Regions from separate parts of the Mesorhizobium sp. J8 genome, predicted to be linked through region 1. Evidence: predicted binding sites of a transcription regulator. Region 1 holds the regulator's gene; each other region holds the start of a gene.
The links. Region 1 encodes PhoB, which activates phosphate uptake and scavenging genes when phosphate is short. Its sites were predicted from a motif close to TGTCATNNANCTGTCAT; they were not measured.

Region 1 (10,105 bases):
GCGCCGATAGAACGGGTGCCGAAAGACCATCTTCCGAACAGGAGCAGGCCACATGAGACATTTCATCCGCTCGGCGGCCGTTGCGATTGCAATGGCTGCGGCATCAACCCTTAGCATGGCCGCCGCGATGGCTGCCGACATCTCCGGCGCCGGCGCCACCTTCCCCTATCCGATCTATGCAAAGTGGGCCGACGCCTACAAGAAGGAGACCGGCATCGGTCTCAACTATCAGTCGATCGGCTCCGGCGGCGGCATCAAGCAGATCAAGGCCAAGACCGTGACCTTCGGCGCTTCCGACGCGCCGCTGAAGGGCGAGGATCTCGACTCCACCGGGCTCGCGCAGTTCCCGATGGTGATGGGCGGCATCGTTCCGGTCGTCAATCTCGAAGGCGTCAAGCCGGGCGAACTGGTGCTCGACGGCCCGACGCTGGCCGACATCTTCGCCGGCAAGATCACCAACTGGAACGACGAAGCGATCAAGAAGCTCAACCCCGACATCAAGCTGCCCGACCAGGCGATCGCCGTCGTCCACCGTTCGGACGGCTCGGGCACCACGTTCAACTTCAGCTACTACCTGGCCGACGTCAGCGCCGACTGGAAGTCGAAGGTCGGTGTCAACACCGCGCTCGAATGGCCGGTTGGCATCGGCGCCAAGGGCAATGAAGGCGTCGCCAACAACGTCTCCCAGACCGGTGGCGCGATCGGCTATGTCGAATACGCCTATGCCAAGCAGAACAAGCTCACCTATACCGACCTGATCAACAAGGACGGCAAGAAGGTCGAGCCGACCGCCGCCGCGTTCTCGGCCGCCGCGGCCAATGCCGACTGGAGCTCGCAGCCGGGTTACGGCGTCATCCTGGCCAACCAGGCCGGTGCCGAATCCTGGCCGATGACCTCGGCCACCTGGATCCTCGTCTACAAGAAGCCGGACGACGCGGCGGCTACGGCCGAAGCGCTCAAGTTCTTCGCCTGGTCCTATGCCAAGGGCGACGAGCTGGCTTCCAGCCTGGACTACGTTCCCATGCCCGACTCGGTCGTGAAGAGCGTCGAGGAAATGTGGAGCAAGGACATCGTCGACGCGAACGGCAAGCCGCTCTACTCCGGCATGTAATTCTTGGCGAACAAAGGGGGGCGCTTCCAGCGCCCTCCTGTCTCTTTCGAAATGCGAGGGGCTCAATGACAGCCATTTCCGAAGCCGCGACATCGTCCGCCATGCGGACCAGGGAAGCGACAGTGCGCCGCTTCGCCGTCACCGACATGGTCTTCCGGGCGGCCACGCGCGCTTCCGCCATCCTCGTGCTGGTTCTGCTCGGTGGGGTCGCTATCTCGCTGATCGCCGGCTCGTGGGAGGCGCTGTCGAAATTCGGCTTCTCCTTCCTGACCACCGAGTCCTGGAACCCGGTCACCGAGAATTTCGGCGCGCTCGCGCCCATCTACGGCACCATCGTCACCTCGGCGATCGCCATCCTCATCGCCGTGCCGATCGGCATTGGCATCGCCGTCTTCCTGACCGAGCTTTGCCCGCGCCCGCTCCGCCGCCCGATTGGCATCGCGGTCGAACTGCTCGCCGGCATTCCCTCCATCATCTACGGCATCTGGGGCCTGTTCGTCTTCGCACCGTTCCTGCAGACGACGGTGCAGCCTTTCATCATCAACCTTTTCCACGGCATACCGGGGCTCTCCAGCCTGTTTGCCGGTCCGCCCTACGGCATCGGCCTGCTGACCTCGTCGCTGATCCTCGCCATCATGGTGCTGCCCTTCATCACCTCGATCACCAAGGACGTGTTCGACACGGTGCCGGCGGTGCTGAAGGAATCGGCCTACGGCATCGGCTGCACGACCTGGGAAGTGACCCGGCGCGTGACCATTCCCTATACCCGCGTCGGCATCATGGGCGGCGTCATGCTGGGCCTCGGCCGAGCGCTTGGCGAGACGATGGCCGTCACCTTCGTCATCGGCAACGCGCATCGCATCAGCGCCTCGCTGTTCGCGCCGGGCACGACGATCTCGGCGACCATCGCCAACGAATTCACCGAAGCCGACGGCAATCTCTATACATCCTCGCTGGTGTCGCTCGGCCTGATCCTGTTCATCATCACCTTCATCATCCTCGCGCTCGCACGCTACATGCTGTTGCGCATCGATAGCCGCACGGGAGCCTGACCGATGTCGACTGCCCAATCGCTTCACCAAAGCCGCAAGCGCAAGAACGCCGTGATGATGGCGCTGTGCGTCATCGCTGCGGGCATCGGCCTCGCCTGGCTGGCGCTGATCCTCGGCGCCCTGCTCTACAAGGGGCTCTCGGGGGTGAACCTTGCCGTGTTCACGGAAATGACGCCGCCGCCCGGCGACGCCGGCGGCCTGCTCAACGCCATCTACGGCAGCATCGTCATGACCATCATCGGTATCGTCGTCGGCACGCCGATCGGCGTGCTGGCCGGCACCTACATGGCGGAATATGGGCGATTCTCGCGGCTCACGACGGTGGTGCGCTTCATCAACGACATCCTTTTGTCGGCGCCTTCGATCATCGTCGGCCTGTTCGTCTACGAGCTGATGGTGCGGCCGATGGGGCATTTCTCGGCGATCGCCGGCGCCGTCGCGCTGTCGATCCTGGTGATACCCGTCGTGGTGCGCACCACCGAGGACATGCTGAACCTCGTGCCCAACGCGCTGCGCGAGGCAGGCACGGCCATCGGCGCGCCGCGCTGGGTGGTGATCCGCTCCGTCGCCTACCGCGCGGCGCTCTCCGGCATCGTCACCGGCATCCTTCTGGCGATCGCCCGCATCTCCGGCGAGACGGCGCCGCTCCTCTTTACCGCGCTCAACAACCAATTCTGGTCGAGCAATCTCAATGCCCCGATGGCCAGCCTGCCGGTGACCATCTTCCAGTTCGCTCTCAGCCCTTACGAGGAATGGCAGCAGCTGGCCTGGACGGGCGCACTCATAATCACCCTGACGGTTCTCGGGCTGAGCATCTTCGCCCGCAGCCTAACCGGACGCAGAGAGGACAGATGAAACCGATGTTGTCCACCGACCTGAACGCACCCGACACGACCGTCGAGAAGGCCAAGATCGAGGTCAAGAACCTCAACTTCTACTATGGCCAGTCGAAGGCGCTGAAGGACATCAACCTGTCCCTGCCCGAGCGCAGCGTGACGGCCTTCATCGGCCCGTCGGGCTGCGGGAAGTCGACGCTGCTGCGCGTGCTCAACCGCATCTACGAGCTCTATCCGAAACAGAGCGCCGAGGGCCAGGTGCTGCTCGACGGCAAGAACATCCTCGACCGCTCGCAGGACCTCAACCTGCTCAGGACCAAGATCGGCATGGTGTTCCAGAAGCCGACGCCGTTCCCGATGTCGATCTACGAGAACATCGCCTTCGGCGTCAGGCTCTACGAGAAGATCAGCAAGGCCGAGATGGACAACCGCGTCGAGTCGGCGCTGAAGCGCGCCGCGCTCTGGAGCGAAGTCAAGGACAAGCTCAACGCCAGCGGCCAGAGCCTCTCGGGCGGCCAGCAGCAGCGCCTGTGCATCGCCCGCACCGTGGCGGTGAAGCCCGAGGTCATCCTGCTCGACGAGCCGGCCTCGGCGCTGGATCCGCTGTCGACGGCCAAGATCGAGGAACTGATCGACGAATTGCAGGCCGACTACACGATCGTCATCGTCACCCACAACATGCAGCAGGCGGCGCGCGTGTCGCGGCAGACGGCGTTCATGTATCTGGGCGAACTGGTGGAGTTCGACCGGACCGAGAAGATCTTCACCTCGCCCCGCGAGAAGCGCACGCAGGACTACATCACCGGCCGCTTCGGCTAAGCACATACGAGGACATCATCATGGCCGAACATACCGTCGCCTCCTTCGACGAGGATCTGAGGCAGATCAGCCGGCTCATCAACGACATGGGCGACCTCGCCGCCTCGATGGTCGGCGCCTCGACCAGGGCGCTGCTCGAAAGCGACAACGCGCTGGCGCAGCGCGTCGTCTCCGACGACGCCATCATGGACGCGAGACAGCGCGAGCTTGACGACCGCGCCATCACGTTGATCGCCAAGCGCCAGCCGATGGCCGACGACCTGCGCAGCGTGGTGGGAGCGATCCGCATGGCGGGCGACCTCGAGCGCATCGGCGATCTCGCCAAGAACATCGCCAAGCGCGTCGGCTCGGTCGGCGTCAGCGCCGCGCCGCGGGACCTCACGCATTCGATCGATTCCATGGCGCAGATGGTGCTGATCCAGGTCCAGGGCGTGATCCAGGAATATACGGTGGGCGATGCCACGGCGCTGGCCAGACTGCGCAACGACGACGAGCGCATCGACGTCAAATACACGGCCGTCTTCCGCGAGCTGCTGACCTACATGATGGAGGATCCGCGCAACATCACCGCTTGCACGCATCTTCTGTTCTGCGCCAAGAACCTCGAGCGCATCGGCGACCATGTGACCAACATCGCCGAGAACGCCTATTATGTGCTGACCGGCACGCAATTGCCCGCCAACCGTCCGAAGCAGGACGAGACGGCAATGTCGGCTCCGGCTGCCTGACGAAAAGGTTACCCCGATGATCGCGCCACGCATCATGGTGGTGGAGGACGAGGAGCCGCTGGGGGTGCTGCTCCGCTACAATCTCGAATCCGAGGGCTACCAGGTGGAAGTGGTGACCCGCGGCGACGAGGCCGAAATCCGCCTTCAGGAAAACGTTCCCGACCTGCTCGTGCTCGACTGGATGGTGCCGGCGGTTTCCGGCATCGAGCTCTGCCGGCGTCTCAGGATGCGGCCCGAGACCGAGCGGCTGCCGATCATCATGCTGACCGCGCGAGGTGAAGAGAGCGATCGGGTTCGAGGTTTGTCCACCGGCGCCGACGACTATCTGGTCAAGCCGTTCTCGACGCCGGAGTTCATGGCGCGCGTCAAGGCTCTGCTGCGCCGCGCCAAGCCGGAGGTGCTGTCCAGCGTGCTCAAGGTCGGCGACATCGTGCTCGACCGCGAATCGCACCGCGTCTACCGCAAGAAGAGCGAGATCAGGCTCGGCCCGACCGAGTTCCGGCTGCTCGAATTCATGATGCGCCACCCCGGCCGCGTGTTCTCGCGCAGCCAGCTGCTCGACAATGTCTGGGGCGAGACGATCTATATCGACGAGCGCACGGTGGACGTCCATGTCGGGCGGCTGCGCAAGGCCGTCAACAACGGCCGCATGCCGGACGTCATACGCACCATCCGAGGCGCGGGCTATGCCATCCGCGAGGACTAGGGATATGCAGATATTCAGGTGAGGCCGGCCTGCGAATGGCAGCTTCCTGCGCTTCCGGTACTCACGTACCCAAAAGTACGCTCCGTTCCGGTTCTCGGAATCCACCATTCTCGACTCGGCCTGACCTGAATCTCAGCATATCCCTTGCGCCTATGCGACGTGCTTGCCCGCTCGCGCCTGCATGCCCGGCGCGAAGATTTCCTGGTCGACGAAGGTCAGCGCGCGCATGGCGCAGCCTTCGCGGATCAGCGGCAGCTCGTTCGGCTCGGTGTCGAAGGAGATCGATTCCGAATGCTGGCCGCCGGCGGTCTGGGCGATCGCCTTCCTCAGCGCCGGCTCGATCAGGTCGAAGGCGGCCGCGCTGACGCCGACCATCGCGACGGGCGCCGGGTCGATCAGCGCGAACAGGCTGCCAAGGCCGAAGCCCAGCGCTTCGCCGGCCCGGCGATAAGCCTCCCGCTCAGGGCCGTCCTGTTGCCGGGCCTTTGCGGCAAGCGCGCGCATGTCGGCGTCGCCGACGTCGGTCGGCGCGGCATCCTCGCTTATGCCCATGGCGCTGCGCCAGATCGCGTAATTGCCGGCATAGGCCTCGACGCAGCCGCGCCGGCCGCAGCGGCAAAGCGCGCCGCCGGGACGGTGGATCATGTGCCCGAACTCGCCGCCGGAGGAATGCGTGCCGGTGAACAACGCGCCCTTCAGCACCAGACCCATGCCGATACCATGCGACAAGAGGATGGCGATGAAGTCGTCGCGATAGCGGTCGGGATCGCGCCATTGCAGCGCCACCGCCATCATGTTGCAGTCGTTCTCCATGGTGGCGGGGATGCCGAATTCCGTCTCGAGAAGGTCGGCGAACGGGATATCGGTCAGCGGCGTGATCGGCGACCACAGCATGGCGCGCGAATGGGAATCGGTGATGCCCTGGATGCCCATCGCGATGCGGGCGACGCTGCCCACGTCGAGGTCGGGATCCTGCAGCCGGCGCCGGACGATCGCCAAGCATTCGCCGATCAGCTCGTCGCGAGGCATGACGAGCGTGTCCAGGCGCAGCTGTTCCTCGGCAACCACCTGGCCGGCATAGTCGATCACGGCAACCGACAGGAAGTTCAGCGAAAGCACCACCGTCAGCACCGCGGCGGCTTCGGGGTTCAGCGCCAGGCCGATCTGCGGCCGGCCGCGTTTCAACGCCGTCGGCTCGCTGGCCTTGCTTTCCGTGAGGATACCTTCCTGGATCAGATCGGCGGAGATCGCCGAAATGGTCGAGTGGCTGAGCCCGGTGGTGGCGGCGATCTCCGTCCGCGACGGCTGGCCGGCGCGGCGCACGGCCGAAATCACCATGGCGCGATTGCGCCGGCGCAAATCGTCGTGGCGGATCCCGACCGACATTGTCTCGCACGTTCCTCCCGCGTCATCGCGGCCTTGTGATGATGCCATGGCCTGTCGCTGACACGCTAGGGATTGTGACAGAAGCCGGGGTTCATGTCATTATTTATTGCGAATGTCGAAAAAAATGTCCGCACCCATCAAAACCCATCAGAATCGCAGTTGACAGCGTCGTTTTGCTGGATCACTATTTTTTTGAGGCTCGAAAAAAAGCCTCTGTGCAGGCCTTCGGGCCAGTTTGGGTCGCGCCGCACGGGGCGCAGGGAGGATATCATGAAGAAATTCGCAGCCGCCATTCTGGCGGGCGTTGCCATGTCGCTGACGCTGGCGTCGGTCGCCGAGGCGAAGGACAAGGTCATCGGCGTGTCGTGGTCGAATTTCCAGGAAGAGCGCTGGAAGACCGACGAAGCGGCGATGAAGAAGGCCATCGAGGCCGCCGGCGACAAGTATATCTCGGCCGACGCGCAGTCCAATCCCGGCAAGCAACTGACCGACGTCGAAAGCCTGATCTCGCAGGGCGCCAACGCGCTGATCATCCTGGCGCAGGACGCCTCGGCAATCGGCCCGGCGGTGCAGAAGGCGCTCGACGAAGGCATCCCGGTCGTCGGCTATGACCGCCTGATCGAGAACAAGGACGTGTTCTACCTGACCTTCGACAACAAGGAAGTCGGCCGCATGCAGGCCCGCGAGGTGTTCAAGGCCAAGCCCGAAGGCAACTACGTCTTCATCAAGGGCTCGGGTTCCGATCCGAACGCCGATTTCCTGTTCTCGGGCTCCATGGAAGTGCTGAAGGAAGCGATCGACAGCGGCAAGATCAAGAATGTCGGCGAGGCTTACACCGACGGTTGGCTGCCCGCCAACGCGCAGAAGAACATGGAGCAGTTCCTGACCGCCAACGACAACAAGGTGGACGCGGTCGTGGCCGCCAATGACGGCACCGCCGGCGGCGTCGTCGCTGCGCTCACAGCACAGGGCCTGGCCGGCACCGTTCCGGTTTCCGGTCAGGACGGCGACCACGCGGCACTCAACCGCATCGCGCTCGGCACGCAAACCGTGTCGGTGTGGAAGGACGCGCGCGAGCTCGGCAAGAACGCCGCCGAGATCGCCTCGCAGCTCGCGGACGGCAAGAAGATGGGCGACATCGCCGGCGCCAAGGACTTCACGACGCCCGGCGGCAACACCGTCAAGTCGCTGTTCCTGACCCCGATCGCGATCACCAAGGACAATCTCAACGTCGTCATCGACGCCGGCTGGATCAAGAAGGACGAAGTCTGTGCGGGCGTGCCCGCTGGCAGCGTCAAGGTCTGCGACTGAGCTTTGCCGACACTGGACCAAAAACCTTGCGCCGCGCCTGGAGCGGTTCATCGAACCGCTCCATTTCTTTGTTGCCGCAATCCCGGACGGAAAACCGCTACGCACTTTTCCTGGGATTGCTTTAAAGCCGCGGCGTTTTCTCGAAGATTGCCGTTCCGCCTCTAGCGGATAGCTTCTAGGCTTGCTCCGGCACCCGCAGACGGGCAAGCCGGCGGGAGGAAATCATGACCGACACGACGTCCACGCAACCGGCCGACACCGCGCGCGCGTCGGAACTGGGCGCCGTCGCCCGGTTCCTGAAGGCGACCGAGCTCGACACCCGCATGCTCGGCATGATCGGCGCGCTGCTCTTGATCTGGGTCGGGCTGCATGTGATCTCCAGCCTGCGGCTCGGCGTCAATCCGCTCGACTTCGACAGCCGCACCTTCCTCACGCCGCGCAATCTATGGAACCTGTCGGTGCAGACGTCGGCCGTGGCGATCATGGCTTCCGGCATGGTGCTGGTCATCGTCATGCGCAACATCGACCTGTCGGTCGGATCGGCCGAAGGGGTGATCGGCATGATCATGGGCTTTGCCCAAGTGCATTTCCTGGTGCGCTTCGTCGGGCTCGAATTGGGCAATCCCTGGATATGGGTCCTGGCATTGCTGATCGGCCTGGCGCTCGGCCTCATCATCGGCGCCTTCCAGGGCTTCATCATCGCCTATCTCGAAGTGCCGGCCTTCATCGTCACGCTGGGCGGATTGCTGGTGTGGCGGGGCGCTGCCTGGTGGGTCACCAGCGGCCAGACCGTGGCGCCGCTCGACACCACCTTCCAGCTGATGGGCGGCGGCCCGGCGGGTTCGATCGGCGCCAAATGGAGCTGGGTCGTCGGCATCGTCGCCTGCCTTGCGGTCATTTTCATGCATTATAACGGCCGCGTGCAGCGCAAGCGCTTCCGTTTCCCGCTACGTCCGGTCTGGGCCGAGACGCTGCTCGCCACGGTCACCTGCGCGATCATCCTGGGCGCCGTCTGGCTCGCCAACTCCTATCCCTGGCCGGTCGGTATCGTGAACCGCTACGCCGCCGCCAACAACATCACCGTCCCCGAGGGCGGGCTGTTCATCGCGCATGGCATCGCCATTCCGGTGCTGATGGCGGTCGCCGTCGGCCTGATCATGACCTTCGTCACCAAGCGCACGCGCTTCGGCCGCTATGTCTTCGCCATCGGCGGCAATCCGGAAGCGGCCAACCTCGCCGGCATCAACACGCGCTGGATCACCATGAAGGTGTTCATGATCGTGGGCGTGCTGGCGACGATCGCGGCGGCGATCTCGTCGGCCAGGCAGAATTCGTCGACCAATGCGCTCGGCACGCTGGACGAGCTGCTGGTCATTGCCGCCGCCGTCATCGGCGGTACGTCGCTTGCCGGCGGTTCCGGAACCGTGCTCGGCGCCATGCTCGGCGCGCTGCTGATGCAATCGCTGCAGTCCGGCATGGTGCTGCTCGGCGTCGACTCGCCGCTGCAGAGCATCGTCGTCGGTGCCGTGCTGGTGATCGCGGTATGGCTCGACACCCTCTATCGCAAACGCGTCTGATCAGGGAGAGATCCAACATGGCTGAGAAATCCGCTCCCGCCGGCGTCCCGTTGGTCGACATGCGCAACATCTCGATCGCCTTCGGCGGCATCCGCGCCGTCGACGATGCATCGGTCGATCTTTTCCCCGGCGAAGTGATGGCGCTGCTCGGCCACAACGGCGCCGGCAAGTCGACGCTGATCAAGATCCTGTCCGGCGCCTATAAGCGCGACAGCGGACAGATCTTCATCAATGGCGAGGAGGCTTCGATCTCCAACCCGCGCGACGCCAAGAAATACGGCATCGAGACGATCTACCAGACGCTGGCGCTGGCCGACAATGTCGATGCCGCCGCCAATCTTTTCCTCGGGCGCGAGCTTATGACCGGCTGGGGCACGCTGGACGATGCCGCCATGGAAGCCGAGGCGCGCAAGGTCATGGGCCGGCTCAATCCACGGTTCCAGCGCTTCAAGGAGCCGGTCATCAAGCTGTCGGGCGGACAGCGGCAGTCGGTGGCGATCGCACGCGCGATCCTGTTCAACGCCCGCATCCTGATCATGGACGAACCGACCGCGGCGCTCGGCCCGCAGGAGACGGCGC
Region 2 (10,105 bases), 320 kb from region 1:
CGCGGCGCTTGCCGCCATGGCGAGCAGCGAAACCGCCCCAAAAACCATCTTCCTGAACATTTTGATCTCTCTCCTGTTGTTCCGGCTGCGCGCCGGCGGCGTTCTGATTTTTCAAGTCTTGCCGTTGACGCTGGCGGGCGATCCGGGTTGCTCGGCTGAAATCCGCGATTTGCCCGGACCGCTGGGCCGGGCGGCGGAGTCAGTAGCCAGGAAAGGCTGGTTCGAGCGGTCCGGCGGATGCGGTGATCTTCGGCTTGACGGTCACGCTGGTCGACGTGATCGCCTCGGAGATCTCGGCGCCGCTGGCGTCGGCGCCGTAGACGGTGCGCACGGCGTCGCGGTCGAGGTCCTCCGGGGCGCCGTCGAAGACGACCTTGCCGGCGGCCATGCCGATGATGCGGTTGCAATAGGCGCGCGCGGTGTCCAGCGTGTGCAGATTGGTCACCACGGTGATGCCTTCGCGCAGATTGATGTCGCGCAGCGAGTCCATCACCACCTTGGCGTTGAGTGGGTCGAGCGAGGCGATCGGCTCGTCGGCCAGAAGCACTTTCGGCTGCTGCATCATGGCGCGGGCGATCGCCACCCGCTGCTGCTGGCCGCCGGACAGCGTGCCGGCCGGCTGCAGCGCGGTGCGGGCGATATCGAGGCGCTCCAGCGCGGCCACCGCCTCGGCGCATTCGGTTCGCGTGAACAGGCCGAGCAGGTTGGAAAGCGTGGAGCGATGGTTGAGGCGGCCGAGCAGGACGTTGGTCAAGACGTCGAGGCGCGGCACAAGGTTGAACTGCTGGAAAATCATCGCGCAGTCGCGCTGCCAGCGGCGCAGCGGCGAGCCCTGCAGGCTGGAGACCTCGGCGCCGTCAAAAAATATCGACCCCTGGCTGGGATCGATGAGGCGATTGATCATGCGCAACAGGGTCGACTTGCCGGCGCCCGAACGGCCGATGATGCCGACCATCTGTCCGCGCGGAATCGAGATGTTGATGTCGCTGACAGCGGTGTTCTTGCCAAATCGTCGGGTTACGCCGCGGATTTCCAGCGTGGCCGATGATGCTGACATACCAAAACTCCAGTCCGTCGCGGTTTTGCAGGTCTGTTAACCTTCGCTAGCGCAGGCGGATGAAGCTGAGGTGTCGGATTGATGTCAGTTTTGTTACGAGTCACAGGCTTGGGATTCAACCAAGCACCAGCAATTCCTCGAAATGCTTCATGTCCTTGAAGCTGCAGAAGGCCGGAGCCTTCAGCTCGATCACCGGAGCCTCGCGCTCGAGGAACGACAAGCAGTCGTCGAACAGGTCCTGCCAGGCAGTTGCCCGCTCGTCGGCGAGGCGGCGGATCTGATAGGCGAAGGTGATGTGGAAGACGTAAGCGTCGTGGTCCGGATGGCGGTAGCCGAACGGGACGGATAGGGCATCGCGCCAGGCTTTCAGCACCCGGCGGTCTTCCGCGGTGGCGCCGGCGACGGTGAGGCCGGTCGGCACGACTTCGACAATCCGGACCTTGAAGGGGCCATGCCCCTCGAAGCCTTGAAGGCGATCGAGATAGAGGCGGGTCATGTCATCGATGCCGGCATCTAGCCGCACGTCCGCGGGCCAGTAGGGGAGGCGGCGGCGATATTCGATGATGCCCTGGAAGAGCGTCATATGGAGGCTGGAGATCGGCGTGAAAGCGAGCCGATCAGCATCCGGCATGGCGAGCATGCGCTCGCGCACCTCGACAATTGCTGCTTGCGAAGGCGAGCCATCGATCAGATGGCAGACGACGGTGTTGCCCGGCTCGGGGAGGAAGTTGCCCGACGCGTCGTAACGGGTACCGAGATGCGCGGGCGCGGTCGGATTGGAGGCTTCAAAAAATCCGGCGAGCGAGGGTCTGACAGTGGCGAGCATGGCGATCTCCTGGGGAGATTGCGTCTTGTCCGAGTCCTGTGTCAGGGGTGTGAAACAGTATCGGACAGTTGTTAAAGGCAGGGGTTTGCCAAAGGCTCGCGATCGACCTCCAAGAGCTTGTCCATTTCGGCAGTGATCTGCATGCGGTCGGCCGACCTTATTGAGTTGTAGAGCTGCATGCCGTCGCCTTCCGCCTGGCACGAGGCGCTACCGCGCTTTGCGGCTATCGCGCGGACTCGACGCTGCTGGTCTTCCAGAGCCGATGCCGTGGTGTCTGAGTTCCTCACGATAAAAGCCTTTATGCGGTCAATTTGGGACTGAAGAAAAACAAGGAAGTCCCTGTCTTGCTCGGGGGAGCAGGCTTCTCCGATCGCTTCGACCTCGGTGTAAATCATCCAGGCGCATAGGACAGCGCCGCGAGGGTCGCTTTTCGGCTGTTCGGCAAGAGCGTGTCGAGGCAGAAAAGTCGCAACCCCAAACAGACAAAGGCCAACCCATCGTTTCAGCACCCCGACCCCCCACAGCTTTTAAGCGCGGCAAGAATGCAGGCGATAGTAGGCTAAATGCGGAGGCCACGCCATTGCTGGCGGCTACGCAAGTGAGAGCCGGCGCCAATCACTAACCACCATACTTCTCCAGGAAAGCCTCTGCCGACAGCTCGCGAAAATCGTCGAGCGCGGCGCGCAGCCTTGCATGGTCCCAGTCCCACCAGGCAAGCGCCTGGTAGCGTTCGGCGGTGCGGCGGTCGAAGCGCTCGCGGATCGGCTTCGCCGGCACGCCGCCGACGATGGTGTAGGGCGCGACATCCTTCGTCACCACCGCGCCCGCGCCGACCGCCGCACCGTCGCCGACGGTCACGCCGGGCAGCACGGTCGAGCCATGGCCGAGCCATGTGTCGTGGCCGATGGTGACGCGCTTGGCGCGCCGCTGGGCGAAGAATTCGCTCTCGTGCTCGGCATCGTCCCAATAGTCGGAGGCGCGGTAGGTGAAGTGGTGCAGCGTCGGCCGCCAGGTCGGGTGATTGGTGGCGTTGAGGCGCACGCTGGCCGCGATGTTGGAGAACTTGCCGATGGTGGCGCACCAGACGGCGCAGTCCTGCATCATGTAGGAATAGTCGCCGAGCTCGCATTCGGCGACGCGGCTGCGCTCGGCGATCTCGGTCCAGCGCCCGAGCGTCGAATTCTCGACCTGCGCCGTCGGGTGGATCAGCGGCGCCTCCGAAAGCTTCTTCATGCGGCGATCTTTCCGGCGGCGAAGGCTGTGACATCGATGACGCGGTCGGCGACGGCCTCACGCACATCGAGGTCGTGGAAGATGCCGAGCAGCGCAACGCCCGCGGACTTCTTGGCGGCAATGAGCTCGACCACAACATCGCGGTTGCGGGCGTCGAGCGAGGCGGTCGGCTCGTCGAGCAAAAGGATCGGATGCTCGGTGATGAAGCCGCGCGCAATGTTGACGCGCTGCTGCTCGCCGCCCGAGAAGGTCGCCGGCGGCAGCGCCCAGAGCTTTTCGGGCAGGTTGAGCTGCGCGAGCAGGGAGCGAGCCTTCGCCCGCGCGGTCTCGCGATCCTCGCCGCGCTCGACCAGCGGCTCGGCGACGACATCGAGCGCGGAGACGCGCGGCACGGTGCGCAGGAACTGGCTGACATAGCCGATGGTATGGCGGCGCACGGAAAGCACTGTGCGCGGGCTGGCGGAGGCGAGGTCGATCAACCCGCCGCCGTGCTGGACGATAATCTGGCCTTCATCGACGGCGTAGTTGCCGTAGAGCATCTTCAGGATCGAGCTTTTTCCGGCACCCGATGGACCGCCGAGCACCGCGCATTCGCCGGCGCGGATCGAGAAGGAGACACCCGTCACCACCGGCAGCGTGACGCCGTCGCGCAGATGCATGGTGAAGCTTTTGGCGACATCGGAAACGACGAGAGGCGTAGCCATCATCACACCTGCAGGATGGAAGAAACGAGGAGTTGCGTATACGGCGCGCGCGGATCGTCGAGCACGCGGTCGGTGAGGCCGCTTTCGACGACGCGGCCGTCCTTCATCACCATCATGCGCTGCGACAGCAGCCGCGCCACGGCGAGATCGTGGGTGACGACGATGGCCGCCAGCCCGAGATCGGTGACCAGTCCGCGCAACAGATCGAGCAGGCGGGCCTGCACCGAGACGTCGAGGCCGCCGGTCGGCTCATCCATGAAGACGAGCCGTGGCCCGGTTACCAGGTTGCGGGCGATCTGCAGGCGCTGGCGCATGCCGCCGGAAAAGGCGCGGGGCTCGTCGTCGATGCGGTCCTCGTCGATCTCGACGCGCGACAGCCAGTCGACGGCGGTGGCGCGGATCCTGCCATAGTGGCGGTCGCCGACCGCCATCAGTCTTTCGCCGACATTGGCTCCGGCCGACACCGTCATGCGCAGCCCGTCGGCCGGGTTCTGGTGGACGAAACCCCAGTCGGTGCGCATCAGGAAGCGGCGCTCGGCCTCGCTCATCCGGTAGAGCTCGCGCCATTGGCCGTCGCGCATGCGGTAGCTGGCGGTGCCGGAGGAGGGCAGCAGCCTGGTCGACAGGCAGTTGAGCAGCGTCGTCTTGCCGGAGCCGGACTCGCCGACCACCGCCAGGACTTCGCCCGGCCAGAGGTCGAAGGTGACGTTCTCGCAGCCGACGCGCGAGCCGTAGAATTTGGACAGCGCGGAGACGCGCAGCAGCGGTTCGTCGGTCATTCGGCCGGCTCCGTTTTCTCAGAGGCTAGGTGGGTCTCGGGAGCAAGGTGGCCGTGATGGCCGTCGGCCCGCCGCTTCTCGCAGTGGTCGGTGTCCGAACAGACGAACATGTGACCGCCATGGTCGTCCAGGATGACCTCGTCGAGATAGACATTCTCGGCGCCGCACAGCGCGCAGGGCTGGTCGAAGGTCTGCACCTCGAAGGGATGGTCCTCGAAGTCGAGGCTGACGACGTCGGTGAAAGGTGGCACCGCATAGATGCGCTTCTCGCGGCCGGCGCCGAACAATTGCAAAGCCGGCGAACGGTGCATCTTCGGATTGTCGAATTTCGGGGTCGGCGAGGGATCCATCACGTAGCGACCCTCGACCTTGACCGGATAGGCATAGGTGGTGGCGATGCGGCCATGCTTGGCGATGTCCTCGTAGAGCTTCACATGCATGAGGCCGTATTCCTCCAGCGCATGCATCTTGCGCGTTTCGGTTTCGCGCGGCTCGAGGAAGCGCAGCGGCTCGGGGATCGGCACCTGGAAGACCAGCACCTGGTTGGCGGTGAGTGGCTGCTCCGGAATGCGGTGGCGGGTCTGGATGATCGTGGCCTTCGCCGTCTCGGTAGTGACGTCGACCTTGGCGACCTTCTTGAAGAAGGCGCGGATCGAGACGGCGTTGGTGGTGTCGTCGGCGCCTTGGTCGATGACTTTCAGCACGTCGTCCGGGCCGATGATCGAAGCCGTGACCTGCACGCCGCCGGTGCCCCAGCCATAGGGCATTGGCATCTCGCGCGAGGCGAAGGGCACTTGGTAGCCGGGAATGGCAATGCCCTTCAGGATGGCGCGGCGGATCATCCTTTTGGTCTGCTCGTCGAGATAGGCGAAGTTGTAGGTGGCGATGTCGGTCATGGCGATCACGTCCGCTCTTTGCTACATATTTGATGTTCAGAACGCGGGAGCCCGGCCAAATGACTTTCACCGGATGGATGCATTTTGGTGTGCTGTTGCTGCTGTTTGTCGGCATCGCCGCTTTTGCTTTGCGCAAAATGGTTCTTCCGACGCCGAAAGAGCCCCCTCGCGGCGAGACAGTTGGTGGCGCCACCTACGGTGGAAGTGGAGGCTTTATCGGCGGCGGACATTCCGGTAGCGGACACTAAGTTCATTCCGCTGCCTCCCGCTTTTCCTCGGCGACCTTGTTCTCGGTTTCCCGCGCCTCGTATTCGGCGCGCATGCGCCGAACGAGGCCAAGCTCGGCTTGAAAGTCGACATAGTGCGGCAGCTTCAGATGCTCGACGAAGCCGGTCGCCTGCACATTGTCGGAATGCGAGATGACGAATTCCTCGTCCTGCGCGGCGGCGACGACATCCTCGCCAAGCTCGCTGGCGCGCAGCGCCCGGTCGCACAGCGCCATGGCCATCGCCTTGCGCTCGCTCTGGCCGAAGACCAGGCCATAGCCGCGGGTGAACTGCGGCGGCGCCTTGGCCGAGCCCTTGAACTGGTTGACCATCTGGCATTCGGTGACGCGGATCGAGCCGAGCGGCACGGCGAAGGGCAGTTCCGGCACGTCGAGCTCCAGCTCGACCTCGCCGATGCGCACCTCGCCGACGAAGGGGTGGTTGCGGGCATAGCCGCGCTGCGTCGAATAGCCGAGCGCCAGCAGGAAACCCTCGTCGCCGCGCGACAGCGCCTGCAGGCGAATGTCGCGCGCCATCGGGAATTGCAGCGGTTCGCGGGTGATGTCGCCCGGCACGTGGTCAAGCGGCATCTCGCCGTCGGCCTCGATCAGGCCTTCATGGGCAAGGATTGCGGAAACGCGCGGCATGGCTTCCGGCTCGACCGGACGCTGCGCCGGTGCCTCGACCTCGGCGCCGGCGGCAAGCTCCGGATCGAGCAAGCGGTGCGTGTAATCGAAGGTCGGGCCGAGCACCTGGCCGCCTGGCAGGTCCTTGTAAGTCGCCGAGATACGACGCTCGACTTGCATGGCGCCGGTGTCGACCGGATTGGTGTAGCCGAAGCGCGGCAGCGTGGTGCGGTAGGCGCGCACCAGGAAGATCGCCTCGATCATGTCGCCGCGCGCCTGGACGACGGCCAAAGCAGCAAGCTCGCGATCGTAGAGCGAGCCCTCGCTCATCACACGGTCGACGCCGAGCGCCAGCTGCTCGACGATCTGGTCGAGGCGCAGCGCCGGCACCGAGCGGTCGCCGCGGCGGCGGTCGGCAAGCAGGCGGTGCGCATTGGCAATGGCGGCCTCGCCGCCCTTTACCGCGACATACATGTCACGCCTCCATCGACTTGATGCGGGTGGTGCGCGGCAGGCAGCAAAGGCCGCCCGGCGCCGCCAGGATGATATCGACGCCGCGCGGGAAACGCTGGTTGTTCTGCTTCCACTGCTCGACGAAATGGCGCGGCATGCCTGGCGGCGCGATCATCGACGTCTTTTCGATCCCCGGACCTTCGAGCAGCAGCGGCGGGCCCGAGGCAAGGTCGTCGACCAGGAGGATCAGCGTCGTCGAGCGGTCGGGATATTCCTGCGTGCCTTGGGCAAACCCGTCGAGCGCGGCCATCTCCTTCGGATTGGCGATCAGGGCGAAATGCGCGTCGGCGGGCGTGTTGGCCAAAGGCGCGCCGGTGTGGAAGCCGAGCCAGGCCTTGACCGAAGCCTCCGCCTGCAGCGGCGGGTCGAGCCAGACCGGCGTGTCGTTGTCGCAGAGCGAAAGCGCCACGGCGCCGGCGGTCGCCGACAGCGGCGCCGGCGGACGGGCAAGTTGCGGCAGGTTCTGGACCGTGCCCGGACGCGCCATCGCGTCCATGATGGCGCGGAAGACCGTCTGCGCGTTGAACACCGGCTCGGCGAAACCGCCGTCGATCGACTGCGTGGCGATATTCATCAGTCCTCTCCGCGCACCATGGTGAAGAAATCCACTTTCGTGGCCGCCGTCTCGACACGCCGGGTCTCCCGCGCCGCATCGAGCGCAGCGCGCAAGGGCGCGACCAGCTTCGTCTCGACCGCCTCGCGCTGCGCCGGGTCCTGCCAGAGCGCGTCGGCGATCGCCGCGAGCCTTGCCTTGTCCTTGTCGCGGCCGAGCGCATAGGAATGGCCGACCTGGCCGGAGGGCAGCCGCACCGTGGCGCGGGTGACGGTCGCCTCGCCGACATTGAAAGGCGCGCCGCCGCCGCCGATCCGCCCGCGCACCGTCACCAACCCGGTTTCGGGTCCGCGCAAGAGTTCGGCTTCGGAAGGCAGGCCCGACTCCTTCCACAGGCGCGCGATCTCATCGGCTTCGGCATGCGCCAGCGTCGCCATCAAGGCTTTCCGCCCGGCCTGCTCGCGCGCTTCCTGTCCTCGCATCGCATCGCTCCTTGCATTTGAAGATTTGTCTATTGATATAGACAACTATACAAATTATACCTACCTCCTAACGGGAGTCCATGACGGGTGGATGACAGGCGCAGAAAATTGCCCGGCTGGCGAAGAAACGGGGGGATGAATGGTTGGACTGGCGAGCAGCATCGAAAGGCGCAACGGCGTGTCGCTGTGGCGGCAGATCGCCGACAAGATATTGCAGGGGATCGCGAGCGGCGATTTTGCCGAGAATGCGGCGCTGCCGCCGGAAATCGCCCTGGCCGAGCGCTACGGGGTCAACCGTCATACGGTGCGCAGCGCCATTGCGGCACTTGTGCAGGAAGGCGTGCTGAAGGCCGAACAGGGGCGCGGCACCTTCGTCTTGTCGCGCAAGAGGCTATCCTATCCGATCGGCGCGCGCACGCGCTTCTCGGCGGGGCTGCAGGGGCAGACGAGCGAGCGCCACATCGCGCTCCTGTCGTCTTCGACGGAGCCGGCCAGCCGGCGCATCGCCGAGGCGCTGCGCATAGCGAAGGGCGCGGCCGTCATTCGCCTGGAGACGCGCGGCGAGGCCGACGGTCATGCGGTGTCACGCGCAACCACCTGGTTCGACGCCAAGCGCTTCGCCGGCATCGAGGCGGCCATGGCGGAAACGGGATCGATCACCGCCTCGCTGAAGCGCTTCGGCATCAATGACTATCTCAGGCATTCAACCGTGCTGTCGGCGCGCCATGCCGACGCCGACGACCTCGCAGCCCTCGATCTGCAGCCGGGCGCCATCGTGCTGGTCACCATCGCCATCAATGTGACGCTCGACGGCGAGCCGATCCAGTTCGCGGAATCGCGGTTCCCGGCGGAGCGGGTGGAGTTGAGGCTGTCGGCCGGCGACTAGCCGCGCTCAGCCGACTTCGATCACCGCCTTGATCAGGCCCAATTTCTCATGCGTCCATCGCGCCAGATCGCGTGGCGTTGCAGCGAGCGTCGTGCGATGGGTGACGAGTTTGCCCAACGGAACGGCGCCGTTGCGGATCGAGGCCGCGACATGCTCGAAGTCGGCCTTGAGCGCATTGCGGCTGCCGACCAAAGTCATCTCGCGCTTGTGGAATTCGGGGTCGGAGAAGGTGATGTCGTCCTTGACGACGCTGACCAGCACCAGTGTGCCGCCATGCGCGACATGGGCGAAGGCCGACTGCACCGACGCCGTGTTGCCGGTCGCGTCGAAGACGAGGTCGAATCCTTCGCCGCCGGTCGCCTGCCGCACCAGTTCGTCGGCTGCAGCCTTCGAGGTGTCGAGCGCGGCAAAGCCAAGCTCCTTTTCGGCGAAGCCGAGGCGCTCGCTGCTCATGTCGAGCAGGCTGACGTCGAGCCCGGCGATGCGGGCGAAGATCGCCGTGCCGAGCCCGATGGGACCGGCGCCGATGACCAGCGTGCGTTGGCCGGGCGTTCCGAGCGATCTACGCACGGCATGGGCGCCGATCGCCAGGAATTCCACCGCCGCGGCATCGGCCAGCGACAGGCCGTTCGCGGGATAGAGATTCTGCGCCGGCACCAGGATCTCGTCGCACATGGCGCCGTCACGGTGGACGCCGAGCACCTCGATCTTGACGCAGCAATTCGGCTTGCCGTGCCGGCAGGCGATGCATTTGCCGCATGAAAGATAGGGGTTGATGATGACCGGCTCGCCGGTGGCGAGATCGACGCCTTCCCCCTTTTCGACGATGGTTCCGGAAACCTCATGGCCCATGATGCGCGGATAGGCGAGGAAGGGATGCTTGCCTTCGAAGATGTGGTAGTCGGTGCCGCAGATGCCGACATGGCTGACAGCGACACGCGCCCAGCCGGGCGGAGGCGCGCCGGGGTCGGCGCGGTCTTCGAGGACAAGCTCGCCGGGCGAGCGGCAGACGACGGCTTTCATGGCCAGATCCAGTGTTCAAAAAGCAGCGCCGGCCTCGGCATGCGGGGCCGGCGCGGAGTTTCAGGGAGGAGTCATTTGCCCCGGCGGCGCAGGCCGTCGAAGTAGACGATGACGATGATCAGCGCTCCGGTGATGACGCGCTGCCAGAAGGTGTTGACGTTGAGCAGGTTGGCGCCGTTGTTGATCGTCGACAGGATGAAGGAGCCGATCAGCGGCCCGTGCACGGAGCCGATGGCGCCGAACAGCGAGGTGCCGCCGATC
Region 3 (10,105 bases), 1.7 Mb from region 1:
AAGAAGATCGGCCACTGCGGCAAAAGAGCGGAAAAGTCCTCGCCATGCGGCACCTTCAGCTCCAGCACCATGATGGTGATGATGATGGCGACGACGCCATCGGTGAATGCCTCGACCCGTCCTTTGCCCATGATTCCTCCCTCGCTGTGCGTAGACGTTACGAGAGGATGCCGCGCCTGACCATCCTGCCAGAATTGTCAGGAGGGCGTTCGCCGGGTGGAACGGCGCCATTATATCGGCGTTGGGCTTGCAACCCTCGGAGTTCGCCATGACCAGCTACGCTCAAACCCTGACGCGTGACAATGAACTTGGCGGGCGCGCCGCGATGACCGCCGTCGCCGCCATGATCGCCGCGCTGTTCGCCGGCAGCACCGCGCTGACCCCGCTCTACGTGATCTACAAGCAGGTCTTCGGCTTCTCGCAGATCACGCTGACGCTGGTCTATGCCGTCTATGTCGTCGGCAACCTGGCGGCGCTGCTGTTTTTCGGCCGGGTATCGGATGTCGTCGGCCGCCGTCCCGCCGCGCTCGCCGCGATGGGCGTTGCCGTGGTCAGCGCTCTGTTCTTCCTCTTCGCTGAAAACCTCGCCTGGCTCGATATCGCCCGCATCCTCAGCGGGCTTGGCATCGGTGTCGGCGCGGGTGCGGGGACCGCCTGGCTTGCCGAGCTGATCGAAGGCAAGGACAAGTCGCGCGCCGCCGTCATAGCCACCAGCACCAACTTCATCGGGCTTGGGGTCGGCGCGCTCGTGGCGGGGCTGCTCGCCCAATACGCGCCCTGGCCACTGAGGCTGACATTTGCCGTCTATCTCGTCCTGCTTGCGCTGGTCACCGTTCTGATCTGGCGCACGCAGGAAACGGTCTCCAATCCCGGGCGGCTCTCGGACGTCTCGCTGCGGCCACGGCTTTCGGTGCCCGACGATATCCGAGCGCAATTCGTGGCGCCGGCGGTGACCGGTTTCGGCGCCATGGCGCTGGTCGGTTTCTACGCGGCGCTGGCGCCGAGCATCCTGGCGCAGCAGCTCCATGCGACCAATCACGCAGAGGCCGGTGGCCTGTTCTTCGAACTGTCGATCGTGGCGGCGGCGATGATTGTCGGCACCGCGCGGTTGTCCGCCCGCTCCACCATGCTCGCCGCGCTGGCGCTGATGATCCCGGCCGTGGCGCTGGTCGTGGCGGCACAGGTCTATGCCTCGATGGCCGTGATGGTCGCGGCGACGGCGGTGTGCGGCGTGGCGGCGGCGCTCGGTTACCGCGGCGGCCTGCAGGTGGTGAACCAGATCGCGCCGGCCGACCGCCGCGCCGAGGTGGTCTCGGTCTTCTTCATCTGCTGTTTCTGCGGCAACGCGCTGCCGGTGATCGGCATCGGCGTCCTGTCGAGCCTTGCGAACGCCACCGTGGCAAGCATGGCCTTTGCCGGCATGATCATCGTCTTCTCGCTGGTGGCGCTTGGCTTCGGCGTCAGATACGCCCGGTAGGCTATTCGGTCTCCGGCAGGAGTTGCGCGCGCTGGCGCGGCACCCCGAGGCCGGTGTCGGGCGGCTCGCCGGCTGCTGGCCGGTCCTCGATCATATGCATCGTGCGCCAGCGGCCGAAGCGGTAATAGGCCGCGGCGAGCACGAGCGAGGCGATCGAGCCGGCCGGAAAGCTCCACCACAGCGCCTCCTGGCCGATGATGCTGCGCATCGAATAGGCAAAGCCGGTGCGGATGATCAACACCGAGATGATCAGGATGATCAGCGGCGGCATGACGGCGCCGGTGGCGCGCACCGTGGCGAACAGCACGATCGTGACGCCGAACAGGATGAACGACCAGGACGCCACCTTGTTGATGTGGGCGGCGATGTCGATCGCCGCGCTGTCGTTGCTGAGGAAAAGGCTGAGCACCGGGCGGTCGAAGGCGAAAAGCAGCGCCACCAGCGCGCCGGTCAGCACCAGGTTGAAGCCGACGCCCGAGGCCGCGACCTTGCCGATGCGGTCCCAGCGGCCGGCGCCAACATTCTGCGCCGCCATAGAGGAAACGGCGGCGCCGATCGCCAGGGCCGGCATCTGGATATAGGTCCAGAGCTGGGCTGCGATGCCGTAAGCGGCGGCGACCTGCGAGCCATAGGAGTTGACGATGCCCATCACCGTCAGCGCCGCGGCCGAGATGACGATCATCTGCAGGCCCATCGGAACGCCCTTGAAGACGACGATGCGCAGCAAGGCCGGATCGGGCCTGAGCAGCGCGAGGTCGGCGCTCGCCAGCCGCAGTGGATGCTTGCGCGCATAAAGCACGATCAGGATGGCGATCACGCTGACCGTCTGGCCTACAAGCGTCGAGGTCGCCGAGCCGGCGATGCCGAGCTCGGGGAAGGGACCGATGCCGCGGATCAGCAGCGGATTGAGCACGACGTCGAGCACGACCGCCAGCGCCATGAAGACGAACGGCGTTCGGGAGTCGCCGGCGCCCCGCAACACGGTCATCACGAAGGACAACAGGTTCATCATCGGCACGGCGACGAAGATGATGCGCAAATAGGCGCGCGCCAGCGGCAATGCGTCGGCCGGCGTGCCGAGCCCGGTGAGGATGGCGTCGACCCAGATCCAGCCGCAGACGGCGAACACGACCGAGACGAGGAAGAAGAAGGTGGCGCTGGTGCCGACGATGCGCTTCGCCTCGGGCAGGTCGCGGGCGCCGACCGATTGCGCCACCAGGATGGTCGCCGCCATGCCGATGCCGAACACCGTGCCGAGGATAAGGAACAGCACCAGATTGGCGTTGGAGGTCGCCGTCAGCGCCGCCTCGCCGAGGAAGCGGCCGACCCAGACCGCGTTGATCGAGCCGTTGAGCGACTGCAGCACGTTGGAGCCCAGCACCGGCAGCGCGAACAACAGCAGCGTGCGCGGGATAGGGCCGCTGGTCAGGTCGTGGGTCCGCCGGCGAGCGGGCTTTTTGTCATCCATGGCAGCACCGAAAATGAATCAGGCCTGCGATGCTATCGCAGGCCTGATGCTCATGCACCTCTTCCGCGCTCGGGCGCATGCCGCTCGGCATGCGACCGAAGCAGAAACTAGTTAGCAGCGAGGCTGTTCCCGGAAAGTCCAGGCAGGGTGACCTGATAGACCAGGAAAGTGGTGTCGACATCGGCGCCGTCCTCGGCTTTGTAGGGCGCGCCGACCTGGAAGCCGTCCTGGGTGAGGAAGTCGTTGTCGTTGGCGACGAACAGGAAATAGTCGTCGGGGAGCTTCGGATCGAGCACGCTGACCAGCGACATGGCCTCCCACTTCTCGGACAGGTTGTTCCTGTCGTTCGGCGCGCCGTTGTGCAGGCCGAAGCGGCCGAGCTCGCCCTTGTCGTTGATGTCGATGAAGGAGGTCAGCTTGGCAGGCGTCACCGACGGGTCGAGCACCCCCTTCGGCGCGACCGGCTTGTCCGCGGCGTCGAACGGTCCGTTGGCGATGTCGGTCGCGGCGGAAAGGTCGACGATCTCGATCTTGCGGTAGAGCGACTCGTCGCCCTTCAGGCCCTGGCCGTTGCCGGAGTCGCGCGCCAGCATCAAGAAGCTCTTGTCGGAGAGCGCGACGATCTCGCTCTGGGCGGCCACCTTGGTCTTGCCGTTGGCGTCTTTGAACACCGGCAACGGCACGACATATTCATGCGCCAGCTTGAGATGGGCGGGATCGGAGGCATCATAGACCAGCGCGCGGGTGTTCTGGCGCGTCGAGCCGGAATCGCCGCCGTCCTGGCGGGTTGCCGACTGCAGCACGGCGATCAGGAACTTGCCGTCCGGCGTCATCGACATGCCTTCGAGGCCCTGGTTGTTCTGGCGGCCGGTCTCGGGATCCTTCGGATCGGGTTCGGCGGCGCCCGGGCCAGGATTGTCGGAAGCGAAGTTGGGTTTGCCGTGGCGCATGGGCACCAGCGCCGCGGGCGGCTGCGTCGCCGACATCAGGCGGCCTTCGGCCGATAACCGGTAGATGTTGGGGCCGTATTCGTCGGAGATGAACATCGTGCCGTCGGGCAGGCGCACGATCGCCTCGTCGTCCAGCGCCAACTTGCCGTTGTCGGCCTGCGGCAGGATCGGCATCTCGCCGGCTGCTTCGCGCACGCCGTTCAGCGGATCGAGGCCGGTGGCGTCGGCGCCCTTGTCGTCGGTCAGGAGCATGGTGTCGGCGAGCGTCGCCTTGACGCCGGTCTGTTCCTGCCCGGCGGCCGGCGCCGCGCCCGGGGCGGTCGGGGTCAGCTCGATCGAGATGGTGTTGAGGCGCGGGCGATAATCGGTGGTGCCGACGACATTGTAGCCGCGATCCGGCAGCAGCCAGAGCGAACCCTTGTAGCCCGCGCCGTCGCGTGCCCAGGACTTGGTGTCTATCGCCATGCCGGAGCCCGAACCGAACGTCTCACCGAACTTGTCCTTCTGGCTGGCCGGAATGCGGCCGACGCCGACCAGCCCCTTGTTGACATAGGCAACGCCATCGGCGAGCGCCGGCGTCATGGCGGTGAACAGGGCGAGTGCCGCCCCAAGCGCGGCGGTTCGGGTGAGATGTTTCATGGATGTCCCCTTCGTGACGAGCAGAGCGGCCAATGGCTCAAAAGGGCGCGGCACCGGCGATGCGGGCAGCCCCTGCCGTCGAGCGGTCTAGGACGTGAACGTGATGGTTGCGTGACAGGCTGGGATTCTCCTTCCCCCTTGTGGGGAAGGTGGCCGCGAAGCGGCCGGCGGCTTCTACGTGCAGTTCTTCAACGGGCTGATCATCATCCTGTCGCTGCTCGGGCACAAATGGAACCAGGCACGGTACAGGTGAGGAGCCGGTCACACCGGTGCGACGAACCCGTCCAGCACGCGTTTCTGCCCCGCCTTGTCGAAGTCGATGGTGAGCTTGTTGCCGTCGATGGCGGCGATGTTGCCGTTGCCGAATTTCTGGTGGAAGACGCGGTCGCCGACATTGAAGGCCGACGGCGTGTCGGCGACGGATTTCGCGACCAGCTCGCCCTCGATGGTGCGGCCCTTCACCGAGGTGCGGCCGGCGCCGTAGCCGCTGTCGGTCTCGCCATAGCCGATGCGCTCGACCTGGTGGCCGGAGCGGGTGCCCCAGTTGCGGTCGGTCGCTTCGGTGCGGTTGGCCTGCGCGCGCTGCCAGCCGGGCGTCGCATAGGTGTTGGAAAAGCTGCCCTGGTCCTTGGCGCCAATATTGTCGAAGCGCGAGGCGCCGTAGGGGTTCTGCCGGCCGCCGCCACGCCCTGAGGCGAAAGCGCCGCCGCCATAGGGGTTGCCATAGCCGCCGTAGGAATTGCCGCCGTCGGCGACATCGACATGGCTCTCCGGCAGTTCGTCGAGGAAGCGCGACGGGATCGTCGATTGCCACAGGCCGTGGATCAGGCGGTTGGAGACGAACCAGATATGCAGGTTCTTCTTCGCCCGCGTCAGGCCAACATAGGCAAGCCGGCGTTCCTCCTCCAGGCCCGATCGGCCGCCTTCGTCCAGCGCGCGTTGGTGCGGAAACAGGCCTTCCTCCCAGCCGGGGAGGAACACGGTCTCGAATTCGAGGCCCTTGGCCGAATGCAGCGTCATGATCGAGACCGCGTCGAGCGACTCGCCTTGCTCGGCCTCCATCACCAGCGCGACGTGCTCGAGGAAGGCACGCAACGATTCGTACTCCTCCATGGAGCGGATCAGTTCCTTGAGGTTCTCCAGCCGCCCGGGCGCCTCCGCCGAACGGTCGTTCTTCCACATATCCGTGTAGCCGCTCTCCTCCAGGATGGTCTCGGCGAGCTCGGTATGCGGCGTGGTCTCCAGCGCCTTCTGCCAGCGTTCGAAATTGGCTGCGACCTCGCGCAGTGCCGCGCGCGGCTTCGGCTTCAGCTCGTCGCTTTCGGCGAGTGTCGCCGCCGCTTCCAGCATCGGCACGCGCATGGCGCGCGCGGTGTCGTGGATCTGGCGGATGGTGGCTTCGCCGAGCCCGCGCTTCGGCACGTTGACGATGCGCTCGAAGGCGAGGTCGTCGCCGCCGTTGGCGACGACGCGGAAGAAGGCAAGCGCGTCGCGGATCTCTAGGCGCTCGTAGAAGCGCGGACCGCCGATGACGCGGTAGTTCAAGCCCAGCGTGATGAAGCGGTCTTCGAAGGCGCGCATCTGGAAGGACGCGCGGACGAGAATCGCCATGTCATTCAGATTGTGCTTCTGGCGCTGATAGACCTCGATGGCGTCGCCGATGGCGCGCGCTTCTTCCTCCGAGTCCCAGGCGGCGTGGACATGAACCTTGTCGTCCTCGGGGTCGTCGCGGTCGGTGAACAGCGTCTTGCCGAAACGGCCCTCATTGTGGGCGATGAGGTGGGAAGCGGCGCCAAGGATATGCGCCGTGGAGCGGTAGTTGCGCTCCAGACGGATGATGGTGGCGCCCGGGAAGTCCTTGTCGAAGCGCAGGATGTTATCGACCTCGGCGCCGCGCCAGCCATAGATCGACTGGTCGTCGTCACCGACGCAGCAAATATTCACGCTCACGGGCTGTTCCGCGCCTGCCGGCGCGGGCCCTCCGCGCGGGCCTCGCAACCGCTCGGAGGCACGGTCGGGCTTGCGGCCTTCGGCCGAGTCGGAACTTGCAGAGCGCCCTGCATGGGGCCGCTGCGCCAAAAGGCGCAGCCACATATACTGCGCGGTGTTGGTGTCCTGGTACTCGTCGACCAGGATGTATTTGAACTTGCGGTGATATTCCTTCAGCACGTCCGGATAGGCGCGGAAGATGCGGATCGGATGATAGAGCAAGTCGCCGAAGTCGCAGGAATTCAGCGTCTGCAGCCGTTCCTGATAGGCCTTGTAGAGCTGACGGCCCTTGCCGTTGCCGAAGCTGCGCGCATCGCCTTCCGGAATCTCGTCGGGGCCGAGGCCCTTGTTCTTCCAGTTGTCGAGCATCTGGGCGAAGGTCTTGGCCGGCCAGCGCTTGTCGTCCAGCCCTTCGGCCTGGATCAACTGCTTGATCAGCCGTACCACGTCATCGGTGTCGAGGATGGTGAAATCCGATTTCAGCCCGGCAAGCTCGGCGTGGCGGCGAAGCAGCTTGACGCCGATCGAATGGAAGGTGCCGAGCCAGGGCATGCCCTCGACATTGCCTTCACCGATCAGGAAGCCGATGCGCTGCTTCATCTCGCGCGCGGCCTTGTTGGTGAAGGTGACGGCCAGGATCTGCGAGGGGAAGGCCCTGCCGGTGGCGAGGATGTGGGCGATGCGCGTGGTGAGCACCCGCGTCTTGCCGGTGCCGGCGCCGGCCAGCACCAGGACCGGCCCTTCGGTCGTCTCGACGGCGAGCCGCTGCTCCGGGTTCAAGCCCTTCAGGTAATCGGGCGCGCTGTTCTGGCCGCTGCGCGCCGCCATGGCGCGCGCGGCTATGCCGGATGGGGCCGCCGCCGGCCGCGCATTCGGTTCATCGAAAAAAGGCATGTCCTCGGAAAAGCCCGACATCGCCCCCGAATGTAGTGATTCGGGAGCGAAAGACCAGAACTGTCTACGTTTTGTTCTAGTTTCGCGTGTCTGGCTCCAACTTGACAGCCGGAGCGGGTGAGGGGAAAGCTGGCGGCAGGGCAGGGATTGCCGTCCCGGAAGACGCCGTAAGCGCGCAACAGTCGAAGGAGCACCGTCTTGGCTGTCACCATCACCTCCCTCGTCCTCTTCCTCATCGGTCTCATTCTCGGCGGCGGCGGCATCTGGCTCGTCGCGCTGGGCGGCAGTTGGTATTACCTGGTCGCCGGCCTGGTCTTCCTGATCACCGCATGGCTGCTTTTCAGGCGCCGGTCGACCTCGCTTTGGCTCTACGCGCTGTTCGTGCTCGCCACTTTATGCTGGGCGGTCTGGGAAATCGGCTTCGACTGGTGGCAGCTCGGTCCGCGCGGCGGCGTCATCGTGCTCATCGCGCTATGGCTACTGACGCCATGGGCAAGGCGAGGCCTGCGGGGGCCGGACGGACGCGCGCCGCTGATCCTGGCGGTGCTCGCCTCGCTTGCGGTCGCCGGTTATTCGATGACCGCCGATCCGCACGACATCGGCGGCACGCTCGGCACCGAAAAGGTGGCGGCGGCCGCCAATCTCGGCGGCGACATGCCGGCAGGCGAGTGGCACTTCTATGGCCGCACGCCTTTCGGCCAGCGCTATTCGCCGCTCGACCAGATCACGCCCGACAATGTCGCCAAGCTGCAGCCGGCCTGGACCTATCGCACCGGCGACGTGAAGGGCCCCGACGATATCGGCGAGACGACCTATCAGGTGACGCCCCTGAAAGTGGGCGACACGCTGTTCATCTGCACGCCGCATAATTTCGCCATCGCCATCGATGCGGCGAGCGGCAAGGAAAAGTGGCGCTACGATCCCAAGATCAAGCTGGACAACAACCGCCAGCACCAGACCTGCCGCGGCGTGTCCTATTACGCCGATGCCAAGATCGCCGCCGGCCAGCCCTGCGCGCAGCGCGTCTACCTGCCGACGTCGGACGCTCGGCTGATCGCGCTCGACGCCGCGAATGGGCAGGTATGTCCGTCCTTCGCCGAGGGCGGCACGCTGAACCTGATGGCCAACATGCCCTATCCGAAGTCGGGCTATTATTATTCGACCTCGGCGCCGCTTATCGTCGCCGGCAAGATCATCGTCGGCGGCGCGGTCAACGACAATTACTCGACCGAGGAGCCGTCCGGCGTCATCCGCGCCTTCGATGTCGACACCGGCGCCCTGTTGTGGAACTGGGATTCCGGCAATCCGGATGTGACGACGCCGCTGCCCGCCGGGCAGACCTACACCCACAACTCGCCCAACATGTGGTCGACGGCGAGCGCCGACGAGAAGCTCGGACTGCTTTACGTGCCGCTCGGCAACCAGACACCGGACCAGCTCGGCATGGGTCGCAGCGCCAATGTCGAGAAGTTCTCGTCATCGATCACCGCGCTCGACCTCAACACCGGGCAATTGCGCTGGGTGCGGCAGACCGTGCATCACGACCTGTGGGACATGGACGTGCCGGCGCAGCCGTCGCTGGTCGACATCACGACGGCTAACGGCGTCGTGCCGGCGCTGGTCGGGCCGACCAAGCAGGGCGATCTCTACGTGCTCGACCGGCGTACCGGCGAGCCGATCATTCCGGTGAAGGAAGTGCCGGCGCCCGGCGGCGCGATCGAGGGCGACCAGGCCTCGGCGACGCAACCGGCCTCCGATCTTTCGTTCAATCCGAAACCGCTGACCGGCGCCGACATGTGGGGTATCACCATGTTCGACCAGCTGGCCTGCCGGATCGAATTGAAGAAGCTGCGCTATGAGGGCCGCTACACGCCGCCCTCGCTGCAGGGGTCGCTGGTCTATCCCGGCAATTTCGGCGTCTTCAACTGGGGCGGCGTCGCGGTCGATCCGGTGCGGCAGGTGATGTTCGGCATGCCGACCTACCTGGCTTTCACGTCCAAGCTGATCCCGCGCGCGGACGTGCCGCCGCCGGGCGACACCAAGGGCAGCGAGCAGGGACTGAACCGCAATGAAGGCGCGCCTTACGCGGTGGTGATGGGGCCGTTCCTGTCGCCGCTCGGCATTCCCTGCCAGGCGCCGCCTTGGGGCTATGTCGCCGGCGTCGACCTCAAGACCGGAAACATCGCCTACAAGCACCGCAACGGTACTGTCTACGACATGACGCCGCTGCCGCTGCCGTTCAAGGTCGGCGTTCCCGGCATCGGCGGGCCGATGATCACGGCGGGCGGCGTCGCTTTCCTGGGCGCGGCGGTCGACGACTATCTGCGCGCCTACGACCTCACCACCGGCAGGCAGCTCTGGCAGGCCAGGCTGCCGGCGGGCGGGCAGGCGACACCGATGACCTATACGGTCGCCGACGGCCGCCAGTTCGTCGTCATCGTCGCCGGCGGGCACGGCTCGGTCGGCACCAAGCCGGGTGACTATGTGATGGCTTACGCGCTGCCCAAATAATGTAGGACGGCGCCAGGCTTCAAAGTCCGAGATGGCCCCGCAGGCTGGGCACCTGCTCCAGCACCTGATTGGTCAGGTCGGGCCCGGCGGCGGCCTCGGCCTGTTTGATCAAGGTCTCGCCGGCCTGACGGATTTGGGCCATGTCGAGGCCGGAGGCTTTAAGGGCGGCGACGCCGT

Region 2: a site for PhoB is predicted at 8,016-8,032, ahead of phnF (phosphonate metabolism transcriptional regulator PhnF). Genes of this name have one in related genera too.
Region 3: a site for PhoB is predicted at 4,635-4,651, ahead of MJ8_RS21250 (esterase-like activity of phytase family protein). Genes of this name have one in related genera too.

What each region holds. Positions count from the first base shown of each region.
Region 1 is NZ_AP024109.1:6,160,466-6,170,570, reverse strand. Features, by position in the region: gene pstS (phosphate ABC transporter substrate-binding protein PstS) at 53-1,111, shown strand; gene pstC (phosphate ABC transporter permease subunit PstC) at 1,177-2,163, shown strand; gene pstA (phosphate ABC transporter permease PstA) at 2,167-3,018, shown strand; gene pstB (phosphate ABC transporter ATP-binding protein PstB) at 3,015-3,818, shown strand; gene phoU (phosphate signaling complex protein PhoU) at 3,839-4,546, shown strand; gene phoB (phosphate regulon transcriptional regulator PhoB) at 4,563-5,252, shown strand; gene MJ8_RS29455 (ROK family protein) at 5,403-6,638, opposite strand; gene xylF (D-xylose ABC transporter substrate-binding protein) at 6,909-7,949, shown strand; gene MJ8_RS29445 (sugar ABC transporter permease) at 8,174-9,526, shown strand; gene MJ8_RS29440 (ATP-binding cassette domain-containing protein) at 9,544-10,105, shown strand, end outside.
Region 2 is NZ_AP024109.1:5,839,756-5,849,860, reverse strand. Features, by position in the region: gene phnD (phosphonate ABC transporter substrate-binding protein) at 1-60, opposite strand, end outside; gene phnC (phosphonate ABC transporter ATP-binding protein) at 200-1,057, opposite strand; gene MJ8_RS28000 (DUF1868 domain-containing protein) at 1,173-1,883, opposite strand; gene MJ8_RS27995 (hypothetical protein) at 1,955-2,278, opposite strand; gene MJ8_RS27990 (DapH/DapD/GlmU-related protein) at 2,502-3,116, opposite strand; gene phnL (phosphonate C-P lyase system protein PhnL) at 3,113-3,820, opposite strand; gene phnK (phosphonate C-P lyase system protein PhnK) at 3,823-4,599, opposite strand; gene MJ8_RS27975 (alpha-D-ribose 1-methylphosphonate 5-phosphate C-P-lyase PhnJ) at 4,596-5,495, opposite strand; gene MJ8_RS27970 (hypothetical protein) at 5,555-5,743, shown strand; gene MJ8_RS27965 (carbon-phosphorus lyase complex subunit PhnI) at 5,746-6,861, opposite strand; gene phnH (phosphonate C-P lyase system protein PhnH) at 6,863-7,474, opposite strand; gene phnG (phosphonate C-P lyase system protein PhnG) at 7,474-7,935, opposite strand; gene phnF (phosphonate metabolism transcriptional regulator PhnF) at 8,075-8,821, shown strand; gene MJ8_RS27945 (zinc-binding alcohol dehydrogenase family protein) at 8,828-9,844, opposite strand; gene MJ8_RS27940 (ABC transporter permease) at 9,916-10,105, opposite strand, start outside.
Region 3 is NZ_AP024109.1:4,416,258-4,426,362, reverse strand. Features, by position in the region: gene MJ8_RS21265 (TMEM175 family protein) at 1-131, opposite strand, end outside; gene MJ8_RS21260 (MFS transporter) at 242-1,477, shown strand; gene MJ8_RS21255 (MATE family efflux transporter) at 1,479-2,945, opposite strand; gene MJ8_RS21250 (esterase-like activity of phytase family protein) at 3,053-4,534, opposite strand; gene MJ8_RS21245 (ATP-dependent helicase) at 4,796-7,438, opposite strand; gene MJ8_RS21240 (glucose/quinate/shikimate family membrane-bound PQQ-dependent dehydrogenase) at 7,616-9,928, shown strand; gene MJ8_RS21235 (hypothetical protein) at 9,948-10,105, opposite strand, start outside.